3 regions of the Allochromatium vinosum DSM 180 genome follow, and region 2 is predicted to be linked to each of the others. Evidence: predicted binding sites of a transcription regulator. Region 2 holds the regulator's gene; each other region holds the start of a gene.
What was found. Region 2 encodes FNR, which switches genes on or off when oxygen is low (the NO sensors DNR and NnrR bind a similar motif). Its sites were predicted from a motif close to TTGATNTANATCAA; they were not measured.
Positions count from the first base shown of each region.

Region 1 (10,591 bases), 1.6 Mb from region 2:
CATCACATGATCGTGGATGTACTGCGCACCGATCATGAGGTTGCGGATGAGTTGGGCGTTGAGCGGCAACTCGATCCTGAGGGCATCTTCGACGGCGCGCACCGAAGCGATGCCGTGCACCAGAGTGCAGACGCCGCAGATGCGCTGGACGAAGGCCCAGGCATCGCGCGGATCGCGGCCCTTGAGAATGGTCTCGATGCCGCGGACCATGGTGCCCGAGCTGTAGGCTTGGGCGATGGTGGCGCCGTCCATCTGGGCCTCGATGCGCAGATGGCCCTCGATGCGGGTGATGGGGTCGACGACGATGCGTTCACTCATGTTGGCGGATCTCCGGCACGGGGCCGCCAACGCGGCCCGGCTCTAAAACAGGTGTTCGGTTCAGTCGCGCTCGACCAGATGCTCGGCGATCATCTCGGTGAGTCCGACCACCGGAATCTCCATGTTGAACGCCTCCAGCCCCTCTTCGAGCTGGGTGCGGCAAGTGGCGCACATCGTCACCATGCGCTCGGGGGCGACCTCCTCGATCTGCGCCTTCTTGCGCTTGAAGGCCGCCATCTTGAGTTCCTCGGCGCGTTCGTTGGAGCTGACACCGCCGCCGGCTCCGCAGCACCACTGATATTTGCCGTGCTCCTTGAGGTCGACGAAATTCTCGGCCACCAGCGCCATGAGGTTGCGCTGCTGCTGGATGACACCGCTCTTGCGCGCCAGATTGCAGGGATCGTGCAGCGAGAGCCGGTCGTCTTCCTTGCCTTCGGTCTTGATCCGCCCGGCGGCGCGCAGTTCGTCGAGCACCTCGATGATGTGGAAGACCCGGAACGGATAGGGCCGGCCGATCAGGTTCGGCCCCTCCCAGCGGATGGCGGTATAGGCGTGACCGCACTCAGGACTGATGACCTTGGACACCCGGAGCGTTTCGGCCGCCGCCACCACGCGCTCGACCAGCTCGGCGGCAATGTCCTTGTTGCCGATCTGGATACCGGCGTTGGTGGCCTCGAAACACTGGGTCGAGAGCGTCCAGGAGATGCCGGCATGGTCGAAGATCTTGGTGATGGCCTCCAGATATTCGGGGAAGTTGATGATCTCCATCGAGGACAGCAGCACCAGATATTCGGCGCCCTCCCGGTCGACCGGCACGGTCAGCCCGCTACTGGATTCGACATGCTGGATCTGCACCGCGAGCGTCTTCCATTGCAGCCCCATGGGGCTGCCCGTGGTGATCGCACGCACCGAGGCACTGATCAAACCCTCGGGCGCATGACCCGACTGAACCATGCCCTCGCGGGTCTTGCGGATCATGGCATAGAGATCATTGCCGACCGGACAGACCACGGAACAGCGACCGCACAGCGAGCAGGAGTCGTAGACCAGTTCCTCCCATTCGGCCAGCATCTCATCCGTGACCTTCTTCTGGAGACCGAGCAACCCTTTGATCCGGCCCCACAGGGTGAACTCGTTCTCCCACACCCGGCGCAGGGGTTCGAGCTTCAGGATCGGCGTGTACTTGGGATCGCCGGTTTCGAGATAGAAGGGGCAGGCCTGGGCGCAGAGTCCGCAGTGCACGCAACTGGAGAAGAACGCCGCCGTCGGTGCGTCGATCTCGGCGCGCAAGGCCGCCAGGCCCCGTTCGAGTGTCAGCTCGCTCATGACTGGACCCCCTTGCGGCCGAAGGCGGCGCCGTTGTACCAGCGCGCGATGAAGGCCGTGAAGATGTGGGTGAGCTTGGTGAAGGGCAGAATGATCAGCAGGATCTCGGCGCTGAGGATGTGCATGCCGAGCGCCAGCGGATAGGGCTCGACCAGACGGTGATAGGCCAGATAGCCGGTGAGCACCACCATGAACACCACCGCCCACACCAGATAATCCTCGACCGTGCTGATGTGCCGCTTCACCGGGTGGGTGAGGCGATGCACCAGGGTTGCGATCAGGGCCAGGATGGTGACGGCCGTCGCAAAATCGACCAGCGGATTGGGTAGCGCCGGCCAGGCAAAGCCGAGCACGCCCTGGATCAGCTCGACATGGGGCACGAAAAACAGGAGCGCCGTCAGAAACCCGATGTGCCAGATCCAGCCGACCACCACGTTGAAGGGTGCGCGCTTGAAGGTGCCCGGATCGGCGACGGTGCGGGTCAGCATGGTGCGCAGCCCGGCCGGCCATTCACGCGCACGCGGCTCGGCATAATTGGGCGCGCGCCCGAGCATGAAGATCTCGACCAGACGCGCCAGCAGACCGATGGCGAAGATCGCCAGCGCGACATCGAAGACTGGACCCTTGGTCCAGAGCAGAAATTCCATCGAGCCGCTCATAGCTTTTGCTCCAATTCGTCGACGGTGACGGGTTGGCGTGTGGCCGCCGCGTCCCGGCCCTTCTTTCGGGACAGAGCCGCCAGTCCACCGCCGACGACAGCACCGGCCGCGCCCGCCCCCAGGAGTGTCGCGGGACCGAGCGTGAGCGGCACCGACACCGGCTCATAGAAACCGCCGGCATCCCAGAACTGCGGCTCGGAGCAGCCCAGACAGGGATGCCCCGCCTCGACCGGCCAGCTGGTGCCGTCGTTCCATTTCATGGTGGCGCAGGCGTTGTAGGTGGTCGGACCCTTGCAGCCGAGCCGATACAGACACCAGCCCTGTTTGGCCCCTTCGTCGTCGAAGCTCTCGGCGAACAGCCCCTTGTCGTAGAAGGGCCGGCGATAGCAGCGGTCGTGGATCGACTGGCCGTAGAAGGCGAGCGGCCGGCCATAGCCGTCCAGCTCGGGTAGCCGACCGAAGACCAGATAGTGCGCGATCACGCCGGTGATGACCATGGGGATCGGCGGACAGCCGGGGACATTGATGACCGGCTTGTCGCGGACCAGATCCATGACCGACATGGCGCCGGTCGGATTGGGCCGCGCCTGGGGCAGACCGCCGAAGGCGGCGCAGGTGCCGACCGCGATCACGGCGGCGGCGTGCTCGACAGTCTCCATCAGGATCGAATAGTTGCTGTGACCGGCAACGGTCGAGAAGCCCGGATTGGCGTCCGGCCCCGGGATGGAGCCGTCGACGATCACCAGATACTGGCCCCGGTTCTCATCCATCGCCTGGAGCCGCGCGGCTTCGGCCGCCTCGCCCGAGGCCGCCTGAAGCGTGTGATGGTAGTCCAGCGAGATGAAATCGAGGATCAGGTCTTCGAGCGTCGGGGCATGGGCGCGGGTCAGGGATTCGGTACAGCCGGTGCATTCCTGGAACGACAGCCAGATGACCGAGGGACGGCGCGCCTGCTCCAGCGCGGCGGCGATGGCCGGCGCCATGCTCGGCGGCAGGGCCATCAGGGAGGCGGTCGCGGCGCAGAGCTTGAGGAATCCGCGGCGTGACAGGCCGTGATCGCGCAGGCTCTCGCCCAGTGTCTTGTCGGATCTCTTGCGCATGGTCCCTCCTTTCGGGTGTCAGGACGAAGGTGGCGAAGCGTTCGGCGCGGCGGCGTCCAGTCCGGACTCGGAGAGTCGATCCTCGAGTGCACCGAGCGACTCGGCGAGATCCTCCGGGCGCGGACGCAGGATCTCGGGGATGGCGGCGATCTCGATCTGATAGCTCAGGCGCTGATCTTCCAGGCCGCGATAATCGACCAGCCAGACGCCGGGGATGGCGGTCTCCTGGATCAGGGTCGGACCGAGCGCTTCGACACGCGCCTGGACCTCGCCCGAACCGAGCACAGCGGTCAGGCGCTCCAGGTCGCCCGGACCGAAGGGCATGGAATGGAGATCGATGCGCGTCTCCTCGCCGCTGGCGAGCAGGCGTTCGAGTGCATGACGGATCTCGTGCAGGATGGGGAGCGCGTGCCCGTGTTCATGCCGGGATCGCGCGCAGGATGCACCCGATGAGGAATGACCGATGGTTGGATCCAAGCCTGACATATCCACTCCAGCTCGACGTCGATGGAATGGATTCTAGGTCGATCCAAGGTTTTTTGATTTGATCTGGAGCAGGTGATTTTAGAATGTCAGCAGATATTGAAGGACGCGAACGCTAGTAGCCCCGAAAGTACCAGAGGTTGTTCCAGCCCGGCGGGTAGAGCCGGTGAAAGGACTCACGATCCTGGTCGATGCGCTCCTGGCGCTCGGCGCGGCGGCGGCGCAGATCCTCCTCCCAAGCCTCTGACTGGAGCGCGCCCTGTGGATGATGGGTGCGGCGGCGTTGCTCGTGCTGCTCGCGCACGGCCGAGCGCCGAGCCTCCCAGGCTTCGCGCTGGGCGCGGACCTCGTCGAGCCAGGGCGCGGTCACGTCCGGTTGAGCCATGCCGATGGACGCCGGATCGACCGGGACAGCGGCTCGCCCCCCGGGCTCATCGGCGATCGCCAACCCGGTCAGGGCGAGCAGAACGCCGCCAACCAGACCGAACGCCGGGCCTCTCGCGCCCGAATACACACTGGCTACACTCGAGGTCTGACCCGGCTCAGGCCGCAGGACGCGCTTCGAGTCGATCATGGATCTCGCGCCTCAGACAGGACAGCGCCTGCTCGCAGGTGATGGGCGTCTCCTCGGCGGTCGTGATGAAGAAGACGTCGTCGACCTCGGCGCCGACGGTGGCGATCTTGGCATTCTGCAACCGGATGCCGCACTGCTCGAACACCGCCCCGACCTCGGCCAGCAGTCCCGGCCGGTCGAGGGTCGTCAGACGCATGATGGTGCGCTGGTTGGGTTCGTCGACCGAGAAACACACGCGCGTCTCGATCGGAAAATGCCGATGCTGACGCGAGGCCGTGCGCGTGACCCGGATGCGGGCCTGGGTCGGTTCGGCCAGACGCGCCGCGAGCTGTTCGCGCACCTCGCCGAGACGCAATGGATCGTCGATGGGCGCGCCATCGCGATCGAGCACCTGATAGCTGTTGACCACCATACCGTCGCTGGTGGTCATGACGCGCGCATCCATGATGTTCAGGCCCATCTGATCGAGCGCGGCCGTGGTGCGGGCGAACAGATTGTCGCGATCGCGCGAGTAGATGAAGATTTCGCTGCCGCCGCGCGCGGTGATCGGCCGGATGTCGACCAGTGGCCAGTCCGCCGGCCCGGTCTCCAGCATACGCCGGGTCTGCCAGGCGATTTCGTCGGGCGAGTTGTAGAGAAAGAAGTCGCGGTTGAAACGCTGCCAGAGCGCCTGACAGGTGTCCGGTTCGACGCCATAGCGCGCCACCAGACGCAGACCCTCGGCCTGTTTCTGCGCGACCAGCTCATCCTGGGCCTGGGGATTGTCGAGACCGCGCAGCAGCGCGCGCCGGGTGCTGTAGTAGAGCTCGCGCAGCAGCGCATCGAGCCAACTGTTCCAGCGTCCCGGATTGGTGGCGCGCGCATCGGCGACGGTCAGCAGATAGAGATAGTCGAGCCGGGTCGGATCGCCGATCAGCGCGGCGAAGGACTGGATGACCTCCGGATCGCCGATGTCCTTGCGCTGCGCGGTCATGGACATCACCAGATGCTGTTCGACCAGCCAGCACACCAGCCGGCTGTCGAACGCGCTCAGACCATGGTGCTGGCAGAAGTCCCAGGCGTCGCGCGCACCAAGGCTGGAGTGGTCGCCGCCGCGCCCCTTGGCGATGTCATGGAAGAGTCCGGCCAGATAGAGCAGCTCCAGCTTGGGGATGCGCCGTGCCACCGCGCTACAGAGCGGGAACTCTTCGTCGTGCTTGGGGATGACGAAGCGGCGCAGGTTGCGCAGCAGGGTCAGGGTGTGCTCGTCGACCGTGTAGACGTGCAGCAGGTCGTACTGCATGCGCCCGACGATGTTGGCAAAGGCCGGGATGTAGGCCGGCAGCACGCCGTATCGGCTCATGCGGCGCATGGCGTGGGTGAGCCCGATCGGTTCGCGCAGGATCTCCATGAACAGACTGCGCGCGCGCAGATCGGCGCGGAAGCTGTCGTCGATACGATGGCGGTTCTCGCGGATCAGGCGGATGGTGCTGGCACGCACGCCCTCCAGCTCGGGATGGGTCTGGAGGATGTGGAAGACCTCCAGCAGCGCGATCGGTGTGCGCCGGAACACGCTTGGCGATGTGACCTCCAGATAGCCGCTGCGCGACTGGAAGCGCTTGTTGATCGGCACGGGCGGGCCGATGTCGTCGTGCAGCAGGATCGCCTCGCCGAAGAGCTGCAACAGCATCTCGTTGAGCTGATTGAGCTCCTGGACGGTGCGATAGTACTGCTGCATGAACTGCTCGACGGCCAGATTGTTCTCGCCGTCGCTGAAGCCGAACTGATGAGCCAGGGTGCGCTGATAGTCGAACAGCAGCCGGTCCTCGTGCCGCCCGGCCAGCCGATGGAGCGCGAAGCGGATGCGCCACAACAGAGTCTGGCCGCCGATCAGGGCCCGATGCTCGGCTTCGGTCAGAAAGCCGTGATCGACCAGCTCGTGCAGCGTCTCGGCGCCGAAATGACGCTTGGCCACCCAGCCGATCATCTGGATGTCCCGGAGACCGCCGGGATTCTCCTTGATGTTGGGTTCGAGGTTGTAGGCGGTGTCGCCGTACTTCTGCCAGCGCGCGCGCTGCTCCTGGGTCTTGGCGGCGAAGAATCGCTCGCTGTTCCAGAGACGGTCGGGGCCGGTGGCCGCGCGCATATCCTGGAAGAGCGCTTCAGAGCCCGCCAGCCAGCGTGCTTCCAGCAGGTTGGTCATCACCGTGACGTCGGCCTCGGCCTCGCGCACGCAATCCTCGACCGTGCGGACACTGTGACCGACCGCAAGCCCGATGTCCCACAGCAGGGTCAGCAGACGCTCGATGGACTCGATCAGCGGGGGCGAGGGTTCGGCGTCGATCAGGATCAGGATGTCGATGTCGGAGGCCGGATGCAGCTCGCGCCGTCCATAGCCGCCGACCGCCACCAGCGCCGCAGCGGAGGATTCGCTCAGATGCAGGGTCCAGACATCACGCAGGACGGCGTCGATGAGTTCGCTCAGTTCACGGACCAGGCGCGTGACCGGAACGCCCTGGTCATAATGCTGGTAGAGCGCGTCCTTCCCCGCTCTGAGCCGTTCCTTGAAGAAGCGCAGTGAGTCCGACGGCGAGAGCGTCGAGTCGACCGGCGCGGTGGCGGCGAGCAGGGAGGCGCCCTGGGTCATGAGACGCCCAGGGTCGCACGCTCGGCGGCGCGCAGGGTCAGAATCTCGTGGCCGGTCTCCGTGACCAGGATGGTGTGTTCCCACTGAGCCGAGAGACTGCGGTCCTTGGTGACGACGGTCCAGCCGTCCGGCAGCACCTTGATGAAGCGCTTGCCGGCGTTGACCATGGGCTCGATGGTGAAGCACATCCCCGGCTTGAGCCTCAGACCCTCGCCGGGCTTGCCGTAGTGCAGCACCTGCGGGTCTTCGTGGAACTCCTCGCCGATGCCGTGTCCGCAGTATTCGCGCACCACCGAATACCCCTGGGTCTCGACGAAACGCTGAATGACATGCCCGATGTCGCCGAGCGTGGCCTCCGGCTTGACGGCGGCGATACCGAGCATCATCGCCTGCTGCGTGACGGTTACGAGCCGACGGGCGAGCACGGACGGCTCGCCGACGAAGAACATGCGGCTGGTGTCGCCGTGATAGCCGTCCTTGATCACGGTGATGTCGATATTGACGATGTCGCCCTTCTTGAGCCGCTTGTTGCTCGGGATGCCGTGGCAGACCTGATGGTTGATCGAGGTGCAGATCGACTTGGGGAAACCGCGATAGTCGAGCGGAGCCGGGATGGCGTGATGGTCAACGATGTAGTCGTGACAGAGCCGGTCGAGTTCCTCGGTGGTGACGCCGGGTTGGACATGGGGCTCGATCATGTCGAGCACGTCGGCGGCCAGACGGCAGGCGATACGCATCTTCTCGATCGCCTCTGGGGTCTTGATCCGCACATTCATCTTACGGTTGGAAGCATCCACGGTCTTTTGATATCGATTCGGCTCGTCAGACGTTCGGGCATTTGCCCCTGTGTAACCGGCTATGGTATAAAACGCGGCGCGCTGTCGCAATTGACGACTATCCACCATGGCACATGATGGGGGCTTGCGGCGGCGACACCAAGGCGGAAATCTGCGTTTCCGCTCTTTTTCGTTTGGCCCTTCGGCCAGGCACGCCCCACAGACGTGCCGATCCGTCCACACACGCGCCGTCACAGAGACTGGGTGCCCGTTCACTCGGGTTGTCGCCTGGGGCGCGTGGAGGCCTAACCCAACCATTCAGATTCAGGAAGTGAAGATCGTGAGCAACGTCACCATGCGTCAGATGCTGGAGGCCGGCGTCCATTTCGGCCACCAGACCCGTTACTGGAACCCCAAGATGGGGGCTTTCATCTTCGGGCAGCGCAACAAGATCCACATCGTCAACCTCGAGAAGACCCTGCCGCTCTACCAGGATGCCGTGAACTTCATGGGCACCCTGGCCGCCAACGGCGGCAAGATCCTCTTCGTCGGCACCAAGCGCGCCGCGCGCGATGCCATCCGCGAAGAGGCCGAGCGTTGCGGCATGCCTTTCGTCAACCACCGCTGGCTCGGCGGCATGCTCACCAACTTCAAGACCATCCGTCAGTCGGTCAAGCGCCTGAAGGATCTGGAGGCCATGTTCGAGAGCGGCACCATCGAGCGCTTCAACAAGAAGGAAGCTCTGGGTCTGTCGCGCGAGCGTGACAAGCTCGAACTGAGCCTCGGCGGCATCAAGAACATGGACGGCCTGCCGGACGCGCTCTTCGTCATCGACGTCGGCCACGAGAAGATCGCCGTGACCGAGGCCAACAAGCTCGGTATCCCGGTCATCGGCGTGGTCGACACCAACAACGACCCGAGCAACGTCGACTACGTCATCCCCGGCAACGACGACGCCATCCGTGCCGTGCGTCTCTACATCGCCGGTGCGGCCGACGCCATCCTCGACGGTCGCAGCACCGCTGCCGCCATGGTCGGCCGTGGCGCAGGCTCCATCCAGGACGAGGCTCAGGCCGAGGCGTGATCGCCCGCGCGCCCCGCTCCACCTGAGTGGGGCGCGCCGCCTGTCTCGACCGATCCAGTTCTTCAGAGACGCCGCGCGGTGCGGCGCCTCTTCATCCGATTCAAGCAGACCCCGAGCGGGTCGACGAGGTGTTCTAGTCATGGCGATTACAGCCGCATTGGTCAAGGAACTGCGCGAGCGCACCGGCGCCGGCATGATGGAGTGCAAGGCCGCGCTCGTGGAAGCCAACGGAGACATCGAGGCCGCCATCGAGGCCATGCGCAAGTCCGGTCAAGCCAAGGCCGCCAAGAAGTCCGGCCGTACCGCCGCCGAGGGTGTGGTCATGATCCAGATCACGGACGACGGCAAGCAGGGCGTCATGGTCGAGATCAACTGCGAGACCGACTTCGTTGCCAAGGACTCCAACTTCCTGGAATTCGCCGAGGCCGTCACGGCCGCCGCGCTCAGCGGCGGCGTGGCTGACGCCGAGTCGCTGGCCGGTCAGACCCTGGCCGACGGCAGCACCGTCGATGCCGCCCGTGAGGCCCTGATCGCCAAGATCGGCGAGAACATCCAGGTGCGCCGCCTGCAGCGCTTCGACGGCACCGAGGGCGCACTCCACAGCTATCGTCACGGCGTGCGCATCGGCGTGGTGGTCGAACTGGTCGGCGGCGACGAGACGCTCGGTCGCGACATCGCCATGCACATCGCCGCCAGCAACCCACTGTGCATGAACGCCGATCAGGTACCGGCCGAGACCCTGGACAAGGAGCGCGAGATCTTCAAGGCCCAGGCGCTCGACAGCGGCAAGCCCGAGGCGATCGTCGAGAAGATGATCGAGGGCCGCATGCGCAAGTTCCTGGAAGAAGTCACCCTGCTCGGCCAGCCCTTCGTCAAGAACCCCGACCAGACCGTCGCCCAGCTGCTCAAGCAGGCCGGCGCCGAGGTGCGTCGCTTCACGCGCCTGGAAGTCGGCGAGGGCATCGAGAAGAAGGTCGAGAACTTCGCCGAAGAGGTCATGGCTCAGGTTCGCGGCAACTGAGCCATTGCGGTATCCTGCCCCCATTTCGATGACATCACCACGAGGCCCGCGGCCATGACGGCTCCCGCGTATCGACGCATCCTGCTCAAACTCAGTGGCGAGGCGCTGATGGGCGCGGGCGACCACGGCATCGATCCCGATGTCCTGGAGCGGCTCGCGGGCGATGTCCGCGATCTGATCGCCTCGGGCGTTCAGGTCGCGCTGGTGATCGGGGGCGGCAACATCTTTCGCGGCGCCGGGCTGGCCGCGCGCGGCATGGATCGGGTCACGGGTGATCAGATCGGCATGCTGGCCACGGTGATGAACGCCCTGGCGATGCAGGATACGCTGGAGCGGTTGTCGGTTCCGGCGCGCGTGATGTCGGCGCTCAAGATCAATCAGGTCTGCGAGGACTACATCCGCCGCCGTGCCATGCGTCATCTGGAGAAGGGGCGCGTGGTGATCTTTGCCGCCGGCACCGGCAATCCTTTCTTCACCACCGACTCGGCGGCCAGTCTGCGCGCCATCGAGATCGGTGCCGACCTGCTGATCAAGGCCACCAAGGTCGACGGTGTCTATTCCGCCGATCCGGTGAAGGTTCCGACCGCCACCTTCTATCCCCGACTCAGCTATGATCAGGCGCTG
Region 1 covers NC_013851.1:2,335,531-2,346,121, forward strand. The annotation lists gene ALVIN_RS10140 (nickel-dependent hydrogenase large subunit) at 1-318, opposite strand, end outside; gene ALVIN_RS10145 ((Fe-S)-binding protein) at 379-1,644, opposite strand; gene ALVIN_RS10150 (hypothetical protein) at 1,641-2,303, opposite strand; gene ALVIN_RS10155 (hydrogenase small subunit) at 2,300-3,403, opposite strand; gene ALVIN_RS10160 (hydrogenase expression/formation protein) at 3,422-3,889, opposite strand; gene ALVIN_RS10165 (hypothetical protein) at 4,002-4,460, opposite strand; gene glnD ([protein-PII] uridylyltransferase) at 4,429-7,086, opposite strand; gene map (type I methionyl aminopeptidase) at 7,083-7,883, opposite strand; gene rpsB (30S ribosomal protein S2) at 8,218-8,946, shown strand; gene tsf (translation elongation factor Ts) at 9,086-9,967, shown strand; gene pyrH (UMP kinase) at 10,022-10,591, shown strand, end outside.
Region 1: ALVIN_RS10160 (hydrogenase expression/formation protein) is a predicted target of FNR. The motif match lies at 3,948-3,961, and genes of this name have one in related genera.

Region 2 (10,591 bases):
CTGATTTCGTCCGTGATGCGGACCGCGCTGGTTTTCAGCTCGATCGACGCGGCTGTCGAGGCGGTTTAAGCTGTCTCGACTCGGCCCGAGCGGCCAGCCATCGATGAGCGCGTCATGAATGAAACTCTGAAGACGATCCTGGCCGAGGCCATGCACCTGGGGCGAGAGGGCCGCTTCACCGAGGCCACGGCCCTCATCCAGCGCGGGCTGCACCTGACACAACCGCTGCCCGAACAGCGCGAGTCGCACCCGAGTGCGGGCGATCCGGATCGCCGCCCGGTCGTCGAGGCCGATTTCGAGGTCATCGAGGACATCGGCCGAACCGGCGGGCGCTCGATCCATGGCCACTTCACCCACGGAATCGAGACCCGCGACTATCGTGTCTATGTTCCGGCCGGCGCGGATGACAGGCCGCGTCCGCTGATCCTGATGCTGCACGGTTGTCAGCAGGACGCCGAGGACTTTGCGCGTCTGACCCGCTTCGACCCGCTCGCCGACGAGCTGGGGTTCATCGTGCTCTATCCAACCCAGCCGCGCACGGCCAATGCCACCGGCTGCTGGAACTGGTTCCTGCCCGAGCATCGGCGCGCCGATCAGGGGGAGGCCGCCTGGCTCATCGCCCTGACACAGGCGATCGCCACGCGCTACCAAGCCGACCCACATCACATCCATGTCGCCGGACTCTCGGCCGGGGGCGCCATGGCCCTGACGCTGGCGGCGACTCAGCCCGCACTCTTCAGGTCCGTTGGTGTGCATTCGGGGCTGCCGCATGGTCTGGCGCAGGATCAGCTCTCGGCGCTGACGCTCATGCATCAGGGGCCGACGGCCGTCAGCGGCGGGAGAACGGCTATGGATGGCATCGGTGTCCCGGTCATCGTCTTTCAGGGTGATGCCGATCTCAGGGTCAATCCGGCCAATGCCTCAGGGATCATCGAGCAGGCGCTGTCGGGAGCGCCGGAGGCTCGATCAGGGCTGGACGCGTCGGGCGTCGAACGTGAAACGGGACGGGCGCCGGGTGGACTGGGCTATACACGCACCCGTTATCTGGCGGCCGACGGATCGAGTCGGGCCGAACTCTGGATGGTCCAGGGCGGTGGTCATGCCTGGTTCGGCGGCGATCCGGCTGCTTCCTTCGCCGAGCCGCGCGGACCGGATGCCTCTCGCGAGATGGTGCGCTTCTTTCTGGAGCGCAGCGTACCTGACGCCAGGGCGACGGGGACCGATCGCTCAGGATGAGCGATCCCGTTCGCGGATACGCACCTGTTCGTTGTTCTCGACCACGCGGCCGCGTGCGCCGCTGAGCGTGTCGGTGTTTTGGCGCCGAGCCGTCCGCAGCTTACCGAGACGATCCGGGATCGCGGGCAGATGCTGGCCATAGCGTCCTGATCCGGCCACCAGCTTGGAGGCGGCCAGGATCTGCGGGACATATTGCTTGGTCTCGTTCGGCAGGTCGAGCGACCAGAAGTCGGTTGGCCGACCGGCGCGGCGGTTGGCTTCGATGGCCGAGGACACGCAGCCCGGACCACAGTTGTAGGCCGCCATGGTCAGCTCCCAGTCGCCCTCGAAGCGCTTGTTGAGCCGTTCCAGATAATCCAGTGCGGCGCGGGTCGAGGCGACCACGTCGCGCCGCTCGTCGGTGTAATCGTCCAGACGCAGTCCCATCTCGCGCGCGGTCGAGGGGATGAACTGCCACATACCGGCGGCGGCCTTGGGCGAGGTGGCGGCCGGGTCGTAGCGGCTCTCGACGTGCGGCAGCAGGGCCAGCTCCATCGGCAGGCCGCGGCGCTCGATCTCGGCCACGATCAGCGGCAGATAGGGTGCGCCGCGCCGTGAGAGGCGCTCCAGATAGCGCGGGTCGCGGCGGAAGCGTTCGAGCGTGGCGTCGATGCGCGCATTGGCCTGGAGATTGAGCTGCATCCCCGAACGCACGCGCTGCCAGAGATCGCCGCCCGAGGCGCCGCGTTCCACCACCCGCGAGCGTCCCCGAACCCTGACGTCGAGCGCCGGCCTGACATAGCCATACTCGCGCGCCGAGACCACGCCTTCATAGAGGTCGTATGAGCCATTCATCGCGGTCGAATCGTTGCTGGCACAACCTATGAGCAAAACGGGCAGGACGAGCGCGGACAGCAGGCCGACCGCTGGCCCCAGACGCTTGACTTCTGGCATGTGAACCCCGACTAAATAAATATAAGTCTTTGAATGATTTAATTATTATTAAAACAACCCGGCTATCATACGCAAAGGCTGCAGTGAATTCCAGGTTTAGGCATTCGGCTCGAACGATCCGGTGCCGGGACAACGGGCGTCGATCGCGGTTAACATGTGCGCCCCGATGAGGCGCAGGCATGACCACAGATCCGCTCCAGCCCGACCAGTCCGATCCATTGCAGGCGTGGTATCGCTCGGCGCTCGGCGCCGAGGTGGCAAACCATGAGGGCGACTGTGTCCGGCGTCTGCTGGCCAACACCTTCGGCTACTATCTGGTCCAGGTCGGCGCAAGCGAGCGCTTCGGCGAGGCCCTGACGGCGAGCCGGATCCGGCATCGCGTGCTGCTGCCCGGTACGCCGCCGACCGGGGCGGTCCAGGGGCTGAGCATCGTCGGCGAGCCGGACGCCCTGCCGTTGGCCTCCGACAGCATCGATGCCGTCCTCCTGCCCCACGTCCTGGAGTATTCGGATCGCCCGCGCGCGATCCTCGCCGAGGTCGAGCGCGTGCTCATCCCCGAGGGGCGACTGATCCTGCTGGGGTTCGACCCGCTGAGTCTGTGGGCGCTGGGACGTCTCTGGTGGCCGGCCTGTCGGCGTGCGCCCTGGAACGGACGCTGGCGGCTCGCCGTCCAGGTCGAACACTGGCTGAACGAGCTGGGCTTCGAAATCGAGGTGTGCGAGCGGGCGCTCTTCTGTCCGCCCATCGTCTCGCCTGCGGGGGCGCGCTGTGCGACCATCGAATCGCTCGGTCGCCGGTTCTGGCCGCTGTTCGGCGGCCTCTATGTCATTCGCGCCGTCAAGCGCGTGGCGACCCTGACCCCGCTCAAACCCTATCGCACCAGCCGCCACGCTCTGCTGCCGGGCGGCGCCGTGCGTCCCACCACCCGAGGAACCGGGCATGTCTGACTGTGTCGAAGCCTTCACCGACGGCGCCTGCAAGGGCAACCCCGGCCCAGGCGGCTGGGGCGTGCTGCTGCGCTGGGGCGAGGTCGAGAAGGAACTGCACGGCGGTGAGCGCGAGACCACCAACAACCGCATGGAGCTGATGGCCGTGATCATGGCGCTCGAAGCGCTCAAGCGCCCGACCCCGATCCGGATCACCACCGACTCGCAATACGTCAAGCGCGGAGTGGGCGAATGGATGCCGCGCTGGAAGCGCAACGGCTGGCGCACCGCCGATCGTCAGCCGGTCAAGAACCGCGATCTCTGGGAGCGTCTGGACCGGGCGCTCGGCCAGCACGAGGTGAGCTGGCGCTGGGTCAAGGGCCACGCCGGGCACGCCGAGAACGAGCGCGCCGACTGGCTCGCCAATCTGGGCGTTCCAACCACAGGAGGACGCTGACGATGCGTCAGATCGTCCTGGATACCGAAACCACGGGTCTTGAGCCGCGCGAGGGCCACCGGATCATCGAGATCGGCTGCGTCGAGCTGGTCGACCGCCGCCCGACCGGACGCAACTTCCACGAATATCTCAACCCCGAGCGCCAGATCGACGCCGAGGCCGAGGCCGTGCACGGCATCAGCAACGCCTTCCTCGCCGACAAGCCGCGCTTCGCCGAGCGTGCCGAGCGGCTGGTCGAATATCTGCGCGGCGCTGAACTCATCATCCACAACGCCGCCTTCGACGTCGGCTTCCTCGATCACGAGTTCGGCCTGTGGCGCGGCGCCGAGGCTCCGCGCATCGCCGATCTCTGCACCGTGACCGACAGCCTGCTGATGGCGCGCAAGCTCCATCCGGGCCAGCGCAACGGACTCGACGCGCTCTGCAAGCGCTATGCGATCGACAACTCGCACCGCACGCTGCACGGAGCGCTGCTCGACGCCGAGATCCTGGCCGATGTCTATCTGGCGATGACCGGCGGGCAGGTCTCGCTGTATCTCGGTGGCGAGGGAATGAACGGCTCGGGCGTGGGCGAGGGTCCGGTGCATCGCGGTCGCCTCGACCCCGAACGCCCGCGCCTGCGGGTGGTGCGGGCGACCCAGACTGAGCTGGAGGCGCATCGCGTGCGGCTGGACGCGATCTGGAAGGCGAGCGGCGGTTGTGTCTGGCTCGGCGGGACGGATTGATCAGGTGTGATGTTGACGTTGGGGCTGGCGTCGTCCTGGGCCGACACCGCCGAGGATCTCTTCGAGTCCCTGGAGATCGAGCAGTTCGATGTGCTTGCGCTCGACGCGCACCAGGCCGTCGTCCTGGAAACGGGTGAAGAGACGGCTGACGGTCTCGACGGCCAGCCCCAGATAGTTGCCGATTTCGTGCCTGGACATGCTCAGGTGAAAGTCAGTCGCCGAGAGTCCGCGTTTGTGCAGGCGCTGCGAGAAGCTGAGCAGAAAGGCGGCGAGCCGCTCCTCGGCGTTCTTCTTGCCGAGCAGGAGCAGCATGTCGGTGTCCTGGCCGATCTCCTTGCTGAGCAGCCGGTACATCTGGTGCTGGAGGCTGGGGATGATCGCGGTCAGCTCCTCCAGCCGCCCGAAGGGGATCTCGCAGATGGCCGAGGTCTCCAGGGCGCTGGCCGAGCAGGCGTGCTCGCCCTTGTCGATGGCGTCCAAGCCGAGGATCTCACCGGGCAGATGGAAGCTGAGCACCTGTTCTCCACCCTCGCTGCTCGGGGCGAAGGTCTTGAGCGAGCCGGTCTTGACGACGAACAGCGAGCGGAAACGGTCGCCCTCGCGAAACAGGATGTCACCGCGATGCAGTGGCCGTGCGCGCTTGACGATGTCGTCGAGACGTTCGACGTCCTCGGGCGTCAGTCCCATGGGCAGGCAGAGCGAGGAGAGGGTGCAGTGGCGGCACGCCACGCGGATGGATTCGATCGAGATCACTGTACTCTGATTCAAGACTTCCGCCCTCATTCCTCATCATGGCCCGATGTTGGGGCTATATGATTTTGTTTTTGATCTAGATCAAGTGCCGGCGTTTTTTAACCCGTTCCCCTCTGAAACTCAAGTGCTTATGTTTTCTTACACTTTTGGTTTCAGGTCGTTCCGGATGCGCGACTCCGCCAAAGCGTCCGAGGCGCCTGCAACAAACCACGCCATGCAGGATCGGATTGAGCCGGTGCGGCGATTTTGGTAGTTTGTCCAGGCATCCGAGTCACGATTCCCGACTCCCTCGACCCTCCCTCGGCTCCCATTCACTATGACAAAGTTCATCTTCATCACCGGCGGTGTGGTTTCATCGCTGGGCAAAGGCATTGCATCGGCCTCGCTGGCGGCGTTGCTGGAGGCGCGCGGTCTGCGCGTCACCATGATCAAGCTCGATCCCTACATCAACGTCGATCCGGGCACCATGAGCCCCTTCCAGCACGGCGAGGTCTATGTCACCGACGACGGCGCCGAGACCGACCTGGATCTGGGCCACTACGAACGCTTCCTGCGTACACGCATGGGGCGTAACAACAACTTCACCACCGGCCAGATCTACGAGAGCGTGATCCGCAAGGAGCGCCGGGGCGACTATCTCGGGCGCACGGTGCAGGTCATCCCGCACATCACCGACGAGATCAAGGCCAGCATCCGGCTCGGCGCCGAGGGTGCCGACATCGCCATGGTCGAGATCGGCGGCACCGTGGGCGACATCGAGTCGCTGCCGTTCCTGGAGGCCATCCGTCAGATGCGGGTGGAGGAGGGGCCGGAGAACTCGCTGTTCATGCATCTGACCCTGGTGCCGCACATCCGCACCGCCGGCGAGATCAAGACCAAGCCGACCCAGCACTCGGTCAAGGAGCTGCGCTCCATCGGCATCCAACCCGACATCCTGCTGTGCCGCGCCGAGAAGCTGCTGCCGGACGAGGAGCGGCGCAAGATCGCGCTCTTCACCAATGTGTCGGAGAAGGCGGTCATCTCGGCCATCGACGCCGACAACATCTACCGCATCCCGCGCCTGCTCCATGCTCAGAGCCTCGACGAGCTGGTGGTGCGCCAGTTCCATCTCGATGTGCCGGAGGCGGATCTCGCCGAATGGGATCGGGTGATGGACGGCTTCGATCATCCCGAGCAGTCGGTACGCATCGGCATGGTCGGTAAGTACATGAACCTGACCGAGGCCTATAAGTCGCTGTCGGAGGCGCTCGCGCACGCCGGCGTGCACACCAACACCAAGGTCGAGATCGTCTATGTCGACTCCGAGGTCATCGAGCGCGAGGGCACCGACTGTCTCGACGGGCTCGATGCCATCCTGGTGCCGGGTGGATTCGGCGAGCGCGGGGTCGAAGGCAAGGTCATGGCCGTGCGCTATGCGCGCGAGCAGCGCGTGCCCTATCTCGGCATCTGTCTCGGGATGCAGGTGGCGGTGATCGAATATGCGCGTCACATGGCGGATCTGGAGGGCGCGCACAGCACCGAGTTCGACCGCCAGACCCCGCATCCGGTCATCGCGCTCATCACTCAGTGGCGCGATGAGCAGGGGCGGATCGAGACCCGTTCGGAGAGCGACGATCTGGGCGGCACCATGCGGCTCGGCGGTCAGAACTGCCGGCTGGAGCCGGGCAGTCTGGCGCGCTCGGTCTATGGTCAGCCGCAGGTGCGCGAGCGCCATCGCCACCGCTATGAGTTCAACAACGCCTATCTCGACACCCTGAAGGATGCCGGGATGCGCTTCTCGGGCTGGTCGCTCGACAACCGGCTGGTCGAGATCATCGAGATCCCGGATCATCCCTGGTTCATCGCCTGTCAGTTCCATCCCGAGTTCACCTCGACCCCGCGCGATGGGCATCCGCTGTTCGAGGGCTTCGTGCGCGCGGCCCTGGTACAGCGTCAGTTCAACGGAGAACCCGCCGCATGATGCCGCTGGCCGGTTTCGAGGTCGGTCTCGACCGGCCGCTGTTTCTGATCGCCGGACCCTGTGTCATCGAGAGCGAGACGCTGGCACAGGAGACCGCCGGGGCGCTGAAGGAGCTGACCGAGGCGCTCGGCATTTCCTTCATCTACAAATCCTCGTTCGACAAGGCCAACCGTTCCTCGGGCGCGAGCTTTCGCGGGCCGGGCCTGGAGGAGGGTTTGCGGATTCTGGAGTCGGTGCGCGCGACCATCGGTGTGCCAGTGCTGACCGATGTGCACGAGGACACGCCGCTCGCTGAGGTCGCCGCCGTGGTCGACGTGCTCCAGACCCCGGCCTTTCTCTGTCGCCAGACCAACTTCATCCAGGCCGTCGCCCAGCAGGGGCGGCCGGTCAATATCAAGAAGGGTCAGTTCCTCGCGCCCTGGGACATGAAGCATGTGGTCGAGAAGGCGCGCGCGACCGGCAACGATCGGGTCATGGTCTGCGAGCGCGGCGTCTCCTTTGGCTACAACAATCTGGTCTCGGACATGCGCTCGCTGGCCGTCATGCGTGAGACCGGCTGTCCGGTGGTGTTCGATGCCACGCATTCGGTGCAGTTGCCGGGCGGGCAGGGGACCAGTTCGGGCGGGCAGCGCGAATTCGTTCCGGTGCTGGCGCGGGCGGCGGTTGCGGCGGGTGTCGCCGGACTCTTCATGGAGACCCATCCCGATCCCGATCGCGCGCTGAGTGATGGCCCGAATGCCTGGCCGCTCCGTCGGATGCGTGACTTGCTGTCGACCCTCGTCGAGATCGATCGCTTGGTCAAAACGGCTGGATTCGTCGAGCAGGGTTAGGCGTTTGCTGTCCATAGGGTGGTGTGCTGACCGAATTCACCAGACCATCCTCTGCACAAACCGCATCAACATATCGAATAATACCGAGCTATCCGTAGCTCTTGAATCCTCAAGGAGTCATCCACCATGTCCGAAATCGTCGACGTCCGCGCCCGTGAGGTGCTGGATTCCCGTGGCAATCCGACTGTCGAGGCCGACGTCATCACCGCCGACGGCGCCATCGGCCGCGCCATCGTGCCCTCCGGCGCCTCCACCGGCTCGCGCGAAGCGCTGGAACTGCGCGACGGCGACAAGTCGCGCTACAACGGCAAGGGCGTGCTGACCGCCGTGGCCAACATCCGCAGCGAGCTGCGCGAGGCCATCGTCGGTATGGACGTCGCCGATCAGACCGCGATCGACCGCTGCATGATCGAACTCGACGGCACCGACAACAAGGCCCGTCTCGGCGCCAACGCCCTGCTCGGCGTCTCGCTCGCCGTCGCCCATGCCGCCGCACAGGAAAAGGCCCTGCCGCTCTATCAGTCGCTCGCCAGCGGCCCCTACCGCCTGCCGGTGCCGATGATGAACATCATCAACGGCGGCGAACATGCCGACAACAGCGTCGACTTCCAGGAGTTCATGATCCTGCCGGTCGGCGCCGGCAGTATCCGCGAAGCCGTGCGCTACGGCGCCGAGGTCTTCCACGCGCTCAAGTCCGTCCTGCACGCTCGCGGTCTGGCCACGGCGGTCGGTGACGAGGGCGGCTTCGCGCCCGATCTGGCCTCCAACGAGGCGGCGATCGAGGCCATCCTCGAAGCCATCCACAAGACCGGCTTCAAGCTCGGCTCCGACATCTATCTCGGGCTGGACGTGGCCGCCTCCGAGTTCTATCAGGACGGTCAGTACGTCCTCAAGGGCGAGGGCCGTACCCTCAGCTCGGACGGCATGATCGACCTGCTGGAGCAGTGGGTGTCGAAGTATCCGATCCTCTCGATCGAGGACGGTCTGGCCGAGGGCGACTGGGACGGCTGGAAGCGCCTGACCGAGCGTCTGGGCGACAAGGTGCAGATCGTCGGCGACGACCTCTTCGTCACCAACACCCGCATCCTCCAAGAAGGCATCGACAAGGGCATCGCCAACTCGATCCTGATCAAGGTCAACCAGATCGGCACCCTGACCGAGACCCTGGAAGCCATCGCCATGGCGCACAAGGCCGGTTACACGGCAGTCGTCTCGCACCGCTCGGGCGAGACCGAGGACTCGACCATCGCCGATCTGGCGGTCGCCACGGGCGCGGGTCAGATCAAGACCGGCTCGCTGTCGCGTTCCGACCGCGTGGCCAAGTACAATCAGCTGATGCGCATCGAGGACCAGCTGGCCGACGAGGCTGTCTATGCCGGTCGCGATGCGTTCAAGTGGCTCTAAGGCCATCCGTCGGGGTCTCGGAGCCTGGCGTTCCCTGACCCTGAGTCGCATGGTTTTGCGTATGCACTGGCTGATCCTGGTGTTGATCCTGCTCCTGGGCGCGCTCCAGTACCGCCTCTGGGTTGGTGAGGGGAGTATCGCCGAGCTGCACAGTCTCAAGCGTGAGATCGCCTTCGAGGAGTCGGAGCTGGAGCGTCTGCGCACGCGAAATCGTGAACTCCAGGCCGAGGTCGACGATCTGCGCGAGGGTTCCGAAGCGATCGAGGAGCGCGCGCGCAGCGAACTGGGCATGATCAAACCCGGTGAGATCTTCATCCAGGTCATCGAGCGGCCTGCGCCAGTCAACCCTGAGGGCAAACCATGACGACACGACTCTGGGCCATTCTGCCGGCGGCCGGTGTCGGGCGGCGCATGGGCAGCGCCGTGCCCAAGCAATATCTGGAACTGGCCAGCCGCACCGTGATCGAGCACACGCTCGAACTCTTCGTCGACCACGCGCGCATCGCGGGCGTGGTGGTGGCGCTGGGCGTCGAGGACGGCTACTGGGAGGCGACCGCCTACGCCACTCATCCCAAGGTGCGGCGTGCGCCGGGCGGTGCCGAGCGCTGTCATTCGGTGCTCAATGCGCTCGCGGCTCTGGATGGGCAGGCCGACGCCGACGACTGGGTGCTGGTGCACGATGCCGCGCGTCCCTGTCTGCGTCTGGACGATCTCGAACGGCTGATCGACGGTCTGCTCGACGACGACGTCGGCGGTCTGCTCGGTATCCCGGTGCGCGACACCATGAAGCGCGCCGGGTCCGGTGAGCGCATCGACACCACGGTGGACCGTTCCAGTCTGTGGCATGCTTACACGCCGCAGATGTTCCGGCTCGGTCTGCTGCGGCGCGCACTGCACGAGGCGCTGGAGGCCGGCGATCTGGTCACGGACGACGCCTCGGCCATCGAACGTCTGGGACTGGCCCCGCGTCTGATCGAGGGCCATGCCGACAACATCAAGATCACGCGGGCCGAGGATCTGCCGCTCGCGCACTTCCATCTACAACGCCAGGGACGGATCTGACGAGGCTCCAGAATGTTGATTGGTCAGGGTTTCGATGCCCATCGTTTCGCGCCGGATCGCCGGTTGGTGCTCGGCGGGGTCGAGATCCCGCACGATCGGGGGATGCTCGCCCATTCCGATGGCGACGTGCTCATCCACGCCTTGTGCGACGCCCTGCTGGGCGCGGCCGGGCTGGGCGACATCGGACGCCACTTCCCGGACACGGACGCCGCCTATGCCGACATCGACAGCCGCATCCTGCTGCGGCGCGTGATCAACAGCCTGCGTGAGCGCGGTCTGCGCGTCCACAATGCCGACATGACGCT
Region 2 covers NC_013851.1:445,773-456,363, forward strand. The annotation lists gene ALVIN_RS01900 (extracellular catalytic domain type 1 short-chain-length polyhydroxyalkanoate depolymerase) at 115-1,236, shown strand; gene ALVIN_RS01905 (transglycosylase SLT domain-containing protein) at 1,228-2,070, opposite strand; gene ALVIN_RS01910 (class I SAM-dependent methyltransferase) at 2,349-3,116, shown strand; gene rnhA (ribonuclease HI) at 3,109-3,552, shown strand; gene dnaQ (DNA polymerase III subunit epsilon) at 3,555-4,277, shown strand; gene fnr (fumarate/nitrate reduction transcriptional regulator Fnr) at 4,278-5,045, opposite strand; gene ALVIN_RS01935 (CTP synthase) at 5,347-6,990, shown strand; gene kdsA (3-deoxy-8-phosphooctulonate synthase) at 6,987-7,820, shown strand; gene eno (phosphopyruvate hydratase) at 7,947-9,224, shown strand; gene ftsB (cell division protein FtsB) at 9,286-9,588, shown strand; gene ispD (2-C-methyl-D-erythritol 4-phosphate cytidylyltransferase) at 9,585-10,286, shown strand; gene ispF (2-C-methyl-D-erythritol 2,4-cyclodiphosphate synthase) at 10,299-10,591, shown strand, end outside.

Region 3 (10,591 bases), 130 kb from region 2:
TCCCTGGAAACTCATTCAGTCCTATCTGGAGACCCAACCGCAAGAGACGCTCGTCTCCCGGCTCATGGAGATCGCCCGGCGCGACGACCGGCTTTATCAGTCGCTCCTGCTCAAGGCCGAACGCGGACGATCGGGAAGCGATCAAGCCAAGCGCTTTCGACGTGCGATCGATGAGGCGACCCGTGGCGCTGAAGACGACTGGCAGAGCGCCGAGGAGTTCGCCGAGGATCTCGGCGCCGTGATCGACGCACTGGAGGAACTGCTCGAACCGCAGAGCGCCACCCTGCTGATCGACTTGACCGAGCACGCCATCGAACGCGCGGAAAAGGCTATGCAGCACATTGAGGATGACGAGGAGGGCGCAGGCGTCGAGGTCGTCGAACGTCTGGGTGAGCTGCACCAGAAAGCCTGCCGGCTCGCGCCGCCCGATCCGGTCGAATTGGCCGAGCGACTGTTTCGGCTCGAAGGGCGCCAGGATTTGCAGTTCGTCAGCTTCAGCCCGGACACCTACAGCGAGGCGCTCGGCGAACGCGGTCTCAAACGCTATCGCGAACTGGTCGAGGCCCAGTGGCGCGACCTGTCCCCACCGGACGCAGGACGCTACGACCCGCAGTACGCGCGTCTCAAGCGCCTGATGGAGTGTCTGGCCAGACTCGACGGCAATGTCGAGGAACTGGTCGCCATACGCGCACGGGATCTCGATTCCTCCTACAGCTATCTGGACATCGCCGAGATCTGGACCCAGGCCGGGGAACCGGAACGCGCCCTGGAATGGGCAGAGCGCGGCCTGGCGGCCTTTCCTGAGAACACCAGCAACCGTCTGCGTGACTTCCTGGTCGCGGCCTATCTGGAGCGCGGACGCCGGGACGAGGCGCTCGCCCTGACCTGGGTGCAGTTCGATGAGCAGCCCGAACTCTCATGCTATCAGAAACTCAAGGCGGTCGCCGAACGGCTTGGCATCTGGCCGGAGCAGCGCGAGCGGGCGCTGAAGCGGCTGGAGGAATACATCCAGACCGAGGCCGCCAAGACCAGTCGATGGCGGCCCCGGACTTCGGAACCTGACTATTCGTCGCGGGTCGAGATCGCGCTCTGGGAAGAGGATCCCGAAGCAGGGCTGGAAGCCGTCGGACGCGGTACCTGTGACTCTCGACTGCTGATCCGGCTCGCCGGTCAGCTGGAAGCCGGGCAGCCGGACGAGGCCATGAAGCTCTATCGCCGAATCATCCAGCCCACGATCGAGCAGACCAACAGCCGCGCCTACGAAGAGGCCGTCAAACTGATCCGGCGCGTCGGCGAGCTGATGAAGCAACAGGAGCGCCTGCCGGAGTTCAGGGAGTATGTGGAGGGATTGCGTGCGCGTTACAGAGCCAAGCGCAATTTCATCAAACTGCTCGACACGGTCCGAACCGCTTGATTGGGTAAGCAGCACAGGCACCGGTGTTCAGATTCCAGCACAACGCTGATCGGATTCATTCGTTGAAGTGAAACCCGGATGATCCAGACACAATGACCATAACCTTAACGCGAGTTCTGGATAAGGGCGGCGACTCTTGGGGGCGAAACCAGCTCAGGTTTCAGGAGACCACCCTGAGGCCCCGAAGAGCCGCCATGATCGATTTTGAAGCCGTGTACTGCGATGTAGATGATTTCTGCCAAGTGTTTTTGCCGGTGTGGCACCGCCAACTCCTGACCAGCGGGCAGCGAGGTCGGCCGCGGGCCAGGCGTTTGAGGCTCAGCGAGATTCTGACGATCCTGATCGTCTTCCATCAATCCCAGTACCGCAACCTTCAAAGCGTTCTATCTGTTGTACCTGAGCCAACACGCCCGCCGCGAGTTCCCCAGCCTGGTGAGCTATACGCGATTTGTGGCGTTGATCCTGCCGACCTTGATGCCGCTATGCGTCTATAGCAGCTCAACGTGATAACCATACATGACCTTTTGGTTGCGCCCCGCACGCAAAAAGCCAAATCAAGGGTGGGTAGAATGCATATCAAGTCAGATGGCAATATCGGCTGCCGACCGCACTAGACCGGCAGCCGAGCCGCTTATGACGACCTTGGGCCGTCCAGCTACGCGTTGTTCGCCGATTCTCCCCAGCGGCCTTGCGGGAGGATCGGCGTGGTTTGGCGACAGGCGACTAGAGCACGAAGTCGCTAGCCTGCATGGCGATTGCGCCTGTCAGCTCAATGGCAAAATCGGCAACCTTGTCGCCATTGGTGTCGCCCGTGATTAGTGTTTTGTTGCTCAGGGTCTGATAACGCAGCTCACCTGAGACGCCGCTGAAGGCTTTAATGCCGACGAACTTGAAGACCCCTTCGTAGAAGGTGGCGAGCGAGAGATCGATTTTGTCGCTTTGGGAGCGAGTAAAGTCCGTGATGACATCCGGCATAGAAGCCGAGGTATCGGTGACCACACTGAAGACGAAGCGATCCGCTCCCCCTCCACCGGTCAGGCTGTCCTGTCCGCCGGCGCCATCGAGCACATCGTTGCCGCCAAGACCGCTTAGGGTGTTGCTGAGAGCGTTTCCGGTCAGCGTGTTGTTGAGTGTGTTGCCCGTGCCTGTCTTGGGATTATTGGCGTCGCCCAAGCTCTTATCGTACATCAATTCAAGATTCTCGATGTTGCCACCCAAGGTGAGATTGATCCACGACTGCACAGTATCGTTGCCTTGGCTGAATGCCTCGGTCACGACATCGCCGGCATTGTCGACGACATAGACATCATCGCCCGCGCCACCCTTGAGTGCGTCCGCACCCTTGCCGCCATCGAGTCGATTCGCGCCGGTGTTGCCGGTCAGACTGTCGTTGTAGTTACTGCCGATCAGATTCTCGATCTTGATCAGGGTGTCCTTCCCGGAACCGCCGGTGTTCTGAGCCGTTGTGACAGCGAGATTGACCGCAACCAGACCGTCGCTCTTGACATAGGAGACGGTATCGCTGCCCAGACCACCATCCATAATATTATTGCCGGAGCTGGCGATGATGGTGTCATCGAAGGTACTGCCCGTGATGTTTTCGATCGATAGCAGCGTGTCCCCGCCGGAGCCGAGTGTATTTTGGCGGGTCGAGAGGTTCAGATTGATGATCACGCTGCCGGTGGCGCTGTTCTCATAAGAGACGGTATCGCTGCCGCCCAATCCATTGAGCACATTGTCACTGGTCGTTCCCTGCAGGATATCGTTGTAGTAGCTCCCCGTGAGATTGTGAAAACTGTCGCCGACCAGGGTATCGGTCCCGGAGCCGCCCGTATTCTGAGCGGAGCCGAGCAGCGACAGATTCACCCGTACGCCCGCCGTGGCCCCAAACTCGTAAGACAGGGTGTCTTTAGACGAGGAGGACGTGTTTTTAACGCCGTCGAGCAGGTTGTCCCCGACATTGGCGTAGATGACATTCGCCAGGGTATTGCCCTTGCCGGTCAGGTTGACCGAACCCAGCAGCAGCAGGTTTTCGACATTGGTCGGCAGGGTGTTGTTGAGGATGCCGACCTCGGTCATGATGGTGTCTGTTCCGGCACTGCCGGCCTCGATCACGGTGTCGAAGCCGTCGACCAGATAGGTGTCGTTGCCCTTGCCGCCCTCCAGCCGGTCCGCACCGCCGGCGCCATCAAGCAGATTGTCCTTGTCATTGCCGATGATCGTATTTTGCAGTTCGTTGCCAGTGCCGTGGATGTTGTCACTCCCGATCAACTCCAGTTTTTCCAGATTGGCACCCAGCACATAACTCACGATCGAGCGCACGGTATCGCTCTGGGTCTTGGAGGCGTTGGTCTCGATCACCGTATCGTTGCCATCGACATAGTAGATGTCGTTGCCGTCGCCGCCGATCAGGACATCGGCGCCCAGTCCGCCGTCGAGAATATTGGCGCTGCTATTACCGGTCAGCTGGTCGTTGAAGCGGCTGCCGATCAGGTTGTCGATGTTGTTGAGCTTATCCATGCCCGAGCCGATGGTGGCCTGTGCACCCGTGACCGCCAGCGAGACCTTGACCCCCGCCAGGGCCGGGTTGGCGCTCTGATTGATGCTCGATTTGGGGTTGATGGAGGCGATGTACGGCGAGGAGAGCGAATAGGACACCGTATCGTTGCCGCTTACACCGTCGAAGACATTGTTGCCGACATTGGCGATGAGGAGGTTGTCGCCGGTGTTGCCGGTGGCGTTGATGCTCGTCGTCCCCATCAGCTGGAGCCATTCGACATTGGCGGTCAGGGTGTAGCTGAGACTCGCCTCGACCAGATCGATCTGTAGGGAGGACGTGGAGGTATTAGTCTCGATAACCACGTCGTCGGCGCTGTTGACGACATAGACGTCCTGACCGTCGCCGCCCTCCATGGTGTCGGCACCCGTGACGCCATCGAGCCGATTGGAGCCGCTGTTGCCCGTCAGCCGGTTGTTCAGGGTGTTGCCGGTCGCGCTGTTGTTGGCGGTGCCCAGCAACAGAAGGTTCTCGACATTCGCGGTCAGGGTATAACTGATCCAGGACTCGACGGTATCCACGCCGCCGGCCGCTAGGGCCGAGGTTTCAATAACCTCATCTTTTGTACTGTCAACGACATAGGTATCGTTGCCGTTACCGCCTTCCATGCGATCGTCGCCCTTGCCGCCATCGAGCCGATTGGCGGCGCTGTTGCCGATGAGCACATTTTTGAGGGTGTTGCCGGTGCCATTGATGGCGGTGGCGCCAGTCAGGTTCAACTGCTCGACATTGGCGCCGAGCGTGTAGCTGACAGACGATTTGACCGTATCCCATTGATCAAGTCCAGTCGAAGCATTGGTCTCGTTGACCTGATCGCTATCGTTATCAACGATGTAGGTGTCCGCACCATCGCCGCCGATCATAATGTCCGCGCCCGCCTTGCCGTCGAGCGTGTCGTTACCGCCCAGGCCATGCAGAAAATCCGACTGGGCCGCGCCGGTCAGGGGGTTGTTCAACTCATCCTTGGCGATGTCGGTGGTGTTGTCGCCCACCAGTAACAGACTGCCGTTTTTGAACTTGACGTTGCTCATGGTCAACTGTCCAAGCACGACGTTTTTGAGCGTGAAGGTCTTGCCGCCGTAGCTGAAGAGCAGATCGGTTTGAACCTGGGTGACCGAGCCTAAGCCGGCGCTGATGGTGTCGTCATCGAATTGCAGAATGTCCGACCCAGGGGTGAACGTCAGGGTCTGACCATTAGTGATCTTACTGAAGTAATAGGTTGCCATGATGCGTTCCTGCATTGGTTGAGGATGACAAGCCTGCGCGTCGGCTTCAGCGTTGTCGTGGCATGAAAATGCGCTGAAGTGTGTAATTTTTGCGCGTAAACTTTACAACGAATGTGGACGCTAATTCAATTAAACTCGTCATGGAATCGGTGCGTCGCCTGAAGTTCAAACCCGCACGTTGGTCAGAATAAAGCGCGCCGCCTCATCCCGGGACTGCACACCTGTCAAGTCCCCGGAGGTTGTAGCTCACCACCTATCACCTTGAGGTGCCCACGTGCCGGGTCGTCAAGGATATTGGTGCACAGGGATTCGGCTGGCTCAACATCACGCTGCTTCATGCTCAAGCCGTCCTCGATTTCTCCTCACATCACAAAGATCCCTTTGATCGCTCAGGCGCAGTGCGAGGGGATGCAGATCCTGACCTATGATCGGCTGTTTCGCTACTATCTGCCGGATAAGCGCCTTGTGCGCTCTGTTTCTTCGATCCGATTGCGACGCCTGCCCATCGAACGACGACCGAGTGTAGCTCAAGACCCTGGACCAACTGTCATCAATTCGAGTGCCAGAACGAGCGCATCCTCGCGCCCATTGGGCGCGGGGTAGTAATGGCGCCGCCGACCGACCTCACAGAATCCCTCGGCACGATAGAGCGCCAGTGCCGCTGTGTTCGAGACGCGCACTTCCAGAAAGGCCGTCTCGGCCTCGCGCCGGCGCGCCAGCCGCAGCAGATGACGCAGCATCTGACGCCCCAGCCCGCGCCCCTGCCAGTCGGGGTGGACGCCGAGATTGAAGATCTGGCATTCGCCGACCGCAACCGACATCACACCATGCGCAACGATGGTCGCGTCGATCTCGCCCAGCCAACAGTTGTAGCCGGCCTTCAGACAGTCCTCGAAGATCTCACGACTCCAGGGAAAGGCGTAGGCGGCGTACTCGACCGCGAGCACTGCGTCCAGATCCGCCTGACACATGGGCCGCACGCGCAGGCGCTTACACGCCCCTTTGTCTGTGCTCGCCGAAGCGGTATTCACTCGATTCCGTCCCCCAAGATTTGAACCCCAGCCCGGATCATCGCTCAAAACCTGTCTCACGCCCACTTGATCTCGATCAGGATAACGTCGATTCGTACCGCCGCGCGGCGCGAGCCGTCACCAACGCCGCCTGTTTTCGGTCTATAGTTTGGCTCTGAGTGCCGCGCTTGGCATTCCGCATCGCGGTCATCCCGTTCCAACCACCCAAATGGACAGTCCGATGTCGCACAACAGCCTGGTCACACTCGACGGCAACGAGGCCGCCGCCTACGTGGCGCACCTGACCAACGAGGTCATCGCCATCTATCCCATCACGCCCTCTTCCAACATGGGCGAATGGGCCGACGAATGGTCCTCGCTGGGCGTCAAGAATCTGTGGGGCACGGTCCCCGATGTCGTCGAGATGCAGAGTGAGGGCGGCGCGGCGGGGGCCATCCACGGTGCGCTCCAGGGCGGATCGCTGGCGACCACCTTCACGGCCTCGCAGGGCCTGCTGCTGATGATCCCGAACATGTACAAGATCGCGGGCGAACTGACCCCGACGGTGTTCCATGTCTCGGCGCGCGCGCTCGCGGCTCAAGCCCTGTCGATCTTTGGCGATCACTCGGACGTCATGGCCTGTCGCGCCACGGGATATGCCATGCTGTGCGCCGGTTCGGTACAGGAAGTGATGGACTTCGCGCTCATCGCCCAGGCTGCGACGCTCGAAAGCCGCCTGCCCTTCCTGCACTTCTTCGACGGTTTCCGCACCTCGCACGAGGTCAACAAGATCGAGCGGCTGCCGGTCGAGACCATCCGCGCCCTGATCGACGAGGAGCTGGTCAAGGCCCATCGCGAGCGCGCCCTGAACCCGGATCATCCCAAGCTGCGCGGTACCTCGCAGAACCCGGACGTCTATTTCCAGGGGCGGGAGACGGTCAATCCTTATTACGCCGCCGCGCCCGCCATCGTGCAGGGCGTTATGGACCGCTTCGCCGCCCTGACCGGTCGTCAGTACCGGCTGTTCGAGTACGTCGGCGCACCCGATGCCGAGCGCGTGGTGATGCTGATGGGTTCGGGACTGGGCGCAGCGGAGGAAGCGGTCGAGCATCTGACCGCGCGCGGCGAAAAGGTCGGGCTGCTCAAGATCCGGCTGTTCCGGCCCTTCGATGCCTCGGCCCTGATCGCCGCTCTGCCCGCCAGTGCCAGCCGGATCGCCGTGCTCGATCGCACCAAGGAACCCGGCTCCGACGGCGAGCCACTCTACAAAGACGTGACCACCGCACTCGCCCGCGCCTTCTCAGCCGGCGAACTGTCGACCATGCCGCGCGTCATCGGCGGACGCTATGGTCTGGGTTCCAAGGAATTCACGCCTGCGATGGTCAAGGCGGTCTTCGACGAGCTGGCCCAGGAGACCCCGAAGAATCCCTTCACGGTCGGCATCCTCGACGACGTGGGCCACACCAGCCTCGCCTGGGATCCTGACTTCAAGGCCGACGCGATCCAGGGCGTGACCGCCTGCGTCTTCTATGGCCTCGGCTCGGACGGCACCGTCTCGGCCAACAAGAACTCGATCAAGATCATCGCTGAGGAGACGCCCAACCACGGTCAGGGCTATTTCGAGTACGACTCCAAGAAAGCCGGCGCCGTGACCATCAGCCATCTGCGCTTCGGCCCCAATCCGATCAAGAGCACCTATCTGATCGGCGACAACGAGGCCAATTTCGTCGCCTGTCATCAGCCGACCTTCCTGACCCGTTACGACATGCTCGACAAGGCGCGTGCAGGCGCCGTGTTTCTGCTCAACTCGCACACCCCGCCGGATCGGGTCTGGGACGACCTGCCCAAACGGATGCAGCGCACCATCATCGACAAGGGGCTGACCTTCTACGTCATCGACGCCTACGGCATCGCGGCGGCGACCGGCATGGGCCGGCGTATCAACACCATCATGCAGACCTGCTTCTTTGCCATCTCGGGTGTCCTGCCACGCGAGGAGGCCATCACCCAGATCAAGCACGCGGTCGAGAAGACCTACGGCAAGAAGGGTCAGGCGCTGCTCGATCGCAACTATCAGGCCATCGACGCCGCGCTCGCCGGACTGCATCAAGTCCAGGTTCCGGCACAGGTCACGAGTACTTTCGATCGACCGCCCGTGGTTCCAGACGCCGCGCCCGAGTTCGTGCGCCGGGTCACGGCCACGCTCATGGCCGGCCACGGCAATCAGCTCCCGGTGAGCCTGATGCCCGCAGACGGCACCTGGCCGACCGGTACTACGCGGTTCGAGAAGCGCCAGCTCGCCCTGCAACTGCCCAAGTGGGACGAGAACCTCTGCACCCAGTGCGGCAAGTGTCCGCTGGTCTGCCCGCACGCGGCGATCCGCGCCAAGGTCTATCCGGCGGCGCTGACCAATGGGGCGCCAGCAAGCTTCAAGCACGCAGCTATCAAGGGCAAGGACTTCCCCGAGGGCTATCGCGTCAGCTATCAGATCGCGCCCGACGACTGCACCGGTTGCGGTCTGTGCGCCGAGGTCTGCCCGATCCGCGATCGCACCAATCCGGATCACAAGGCGCTCGACATGGTCGAGGCCGGAGAGATCCAGCCCGCCGAGCAGCTCAACTGGGATTTCTTCCTGACGCTCCCCGAGTACGACCGCACCCAGCTCGACGCGACCAAGATCAAGCACGCCATGATGATGCAGCCGCTGTTCGAGTTCTCCGGCTCCTGCGTCGGCTGCGGCGAGACGCCCTATATCAAGCTGGCGACCCAACTGTTCGGCGACCGGATGCTGATCGCCAACGCCACCGGCTGTTCGTCGATCTACGGCGGCAACCTGCCGACCACTCCCTACACGACCAATGCGGAAGGACGCGGCCCGAGCTGGAACAACTCACTGTTCGAGGACAACGCCGAATTCGGTCTGGGGCTGCGACTGGCGGTCGACAAGCAGGCCGAACAGGCACGCGAGCTGGTGGCGCGGCTGGCGGGCCGGATCGGCGAGACGCTGGCCGATGGGCTGCTGAACGCCGATCAGTCGACCGAGTCCGGTATCCACGAACAGCGCGAACGGGTCGCGGCGCTCAAGGCCAAGCTGGCCGGGATCGACTCGGCCGAAGCCCGTGCCCTGCTCGCGCTGGCTGAACAACTGGTCAAGCGCAGTGTCTGGATCATCGGCGGCGACGGCTGGGCCTATGACATCGGCTATGGCGGCGTCGACCATGTGCTCGCCAGCGGGCGCAACGTCAATCTGCTGATCCTCGACACCGAGGTCTACTCCAACACCGGCGGCCAGAAGTCCAAGGCCACCCCGCTCGGCGCCGTGGCCAAGTTCGCCGCCGGCGGCAAGCCAACCTTCAAGAAGGATCTGGCCATGATGGCCATGGCTTATGAGACCGTCTATGTCGCCCAGGTCGCCTTCGGCGCCAAGGATGTGCAGACGGTGCGCGCCTTCCTGGAAGCCGAGTCCTACGATGGTCCCTCGATCATCATCGCCTACTCGCCCTGTATCGCCCATGGCGTGGATCTGTCCAACAACCTGCGTCAGCAGGACATGGCGGTCAACTCCGGGCACTGGCCGTTGCTGCGCTACGATCCCCGACGCACCGCGCGCGGCGAGAATCCGCTCCTCGTCGACAACAAGGCCCCGAGCGTCCCCTATCGCGACTTCATCAACTCCGAGACCCGTTTCAGCCTGCTGACCCGCACCCATCCCGAGGCCGCCGAGCGCTTCCTCGACCTGGCGCAGAAGCATGTGGACACCCGCTTCAGTCTCTATGAGCAACTGGCGCATCTGGCGGTCCAGAAAGGTCCGGCCTCCGAGTAACAGCGTAGCGGCGGACGGCCATCCCAGCCGCCCGCCATCCGATTTCAACGTCTCTAGCACGAGGTTTCAAAGGCTATGAACCTGAAGACAACGTATCTCGGACTGACGCTCAAGAACCCCCTGGTGCCGTCCGCCTCGCCGCTCTCCCGGAGCCTCTCGGCCGCACGCGAGATGGAGGACAGCGGCGCGGCGGCCATCGTCATGTATTCGCTGTTCGAGGAGGCGATCACGGCCGAGGCCGAATCCATGACGCGCTTCCTGCATCATCAGGACACCGGATTCGCCGAATCGAGCGCCGGCTTCCTGCCCGATCATCAGGACTTCGAGAATGGCCTGGAGCGGTATCTGGAACAGATCCGGCGGCTGAAGGAGAGCCTGGACATCCCGGTGATCGCCAGTCTCAATGGAGTCACGACCGGCGGCTGGGTCAAGCACGCGCTCGAACTCCAGCAGGCCGGAGCCGACGCGCTCGAGCTCAATGTCTATTACATCGCTGGTGACATCAGCCAGAACGGCGCGCAGGTCGAGCAGCGCTATCTGGATCTGTTGACCGAACTGCGG
Region 3 covers NC_013851.1:311,359-321,949, reverse strand. The annotation lists gene ALVIN_RS01350 (SWIM zinc finger family protein) at 1-1,414, shown strand, start outside; partial or broken gene ALVIN_RS18370 (IS982 family transposase) at 1,609-1,915, shown strand; gene ALVIN_RS16420 (calcium-binding protein) at 2,138-5,197, opposite strand; gene rimI (ribosomal protein S18-alanine N-acetyltransferase) at 5,725-6,168, opposite strand; gene nifJ (pyruvate:ferredoxin (flavodoxin) oxidoreductase) at 6,449-10,030, shown strand; gene ALVIN_RS01325 (dihydroorotate dehydrogenase-like protein) at 10,106-10,591, shown strand, end outside.
Region 3: nifJ (pyruvate:ferredoxin (flavodoxin) oxidoreductase) is a predicted target of FNR. The motif match lies at 6,295-6,308, and genes of this name have one in related genera.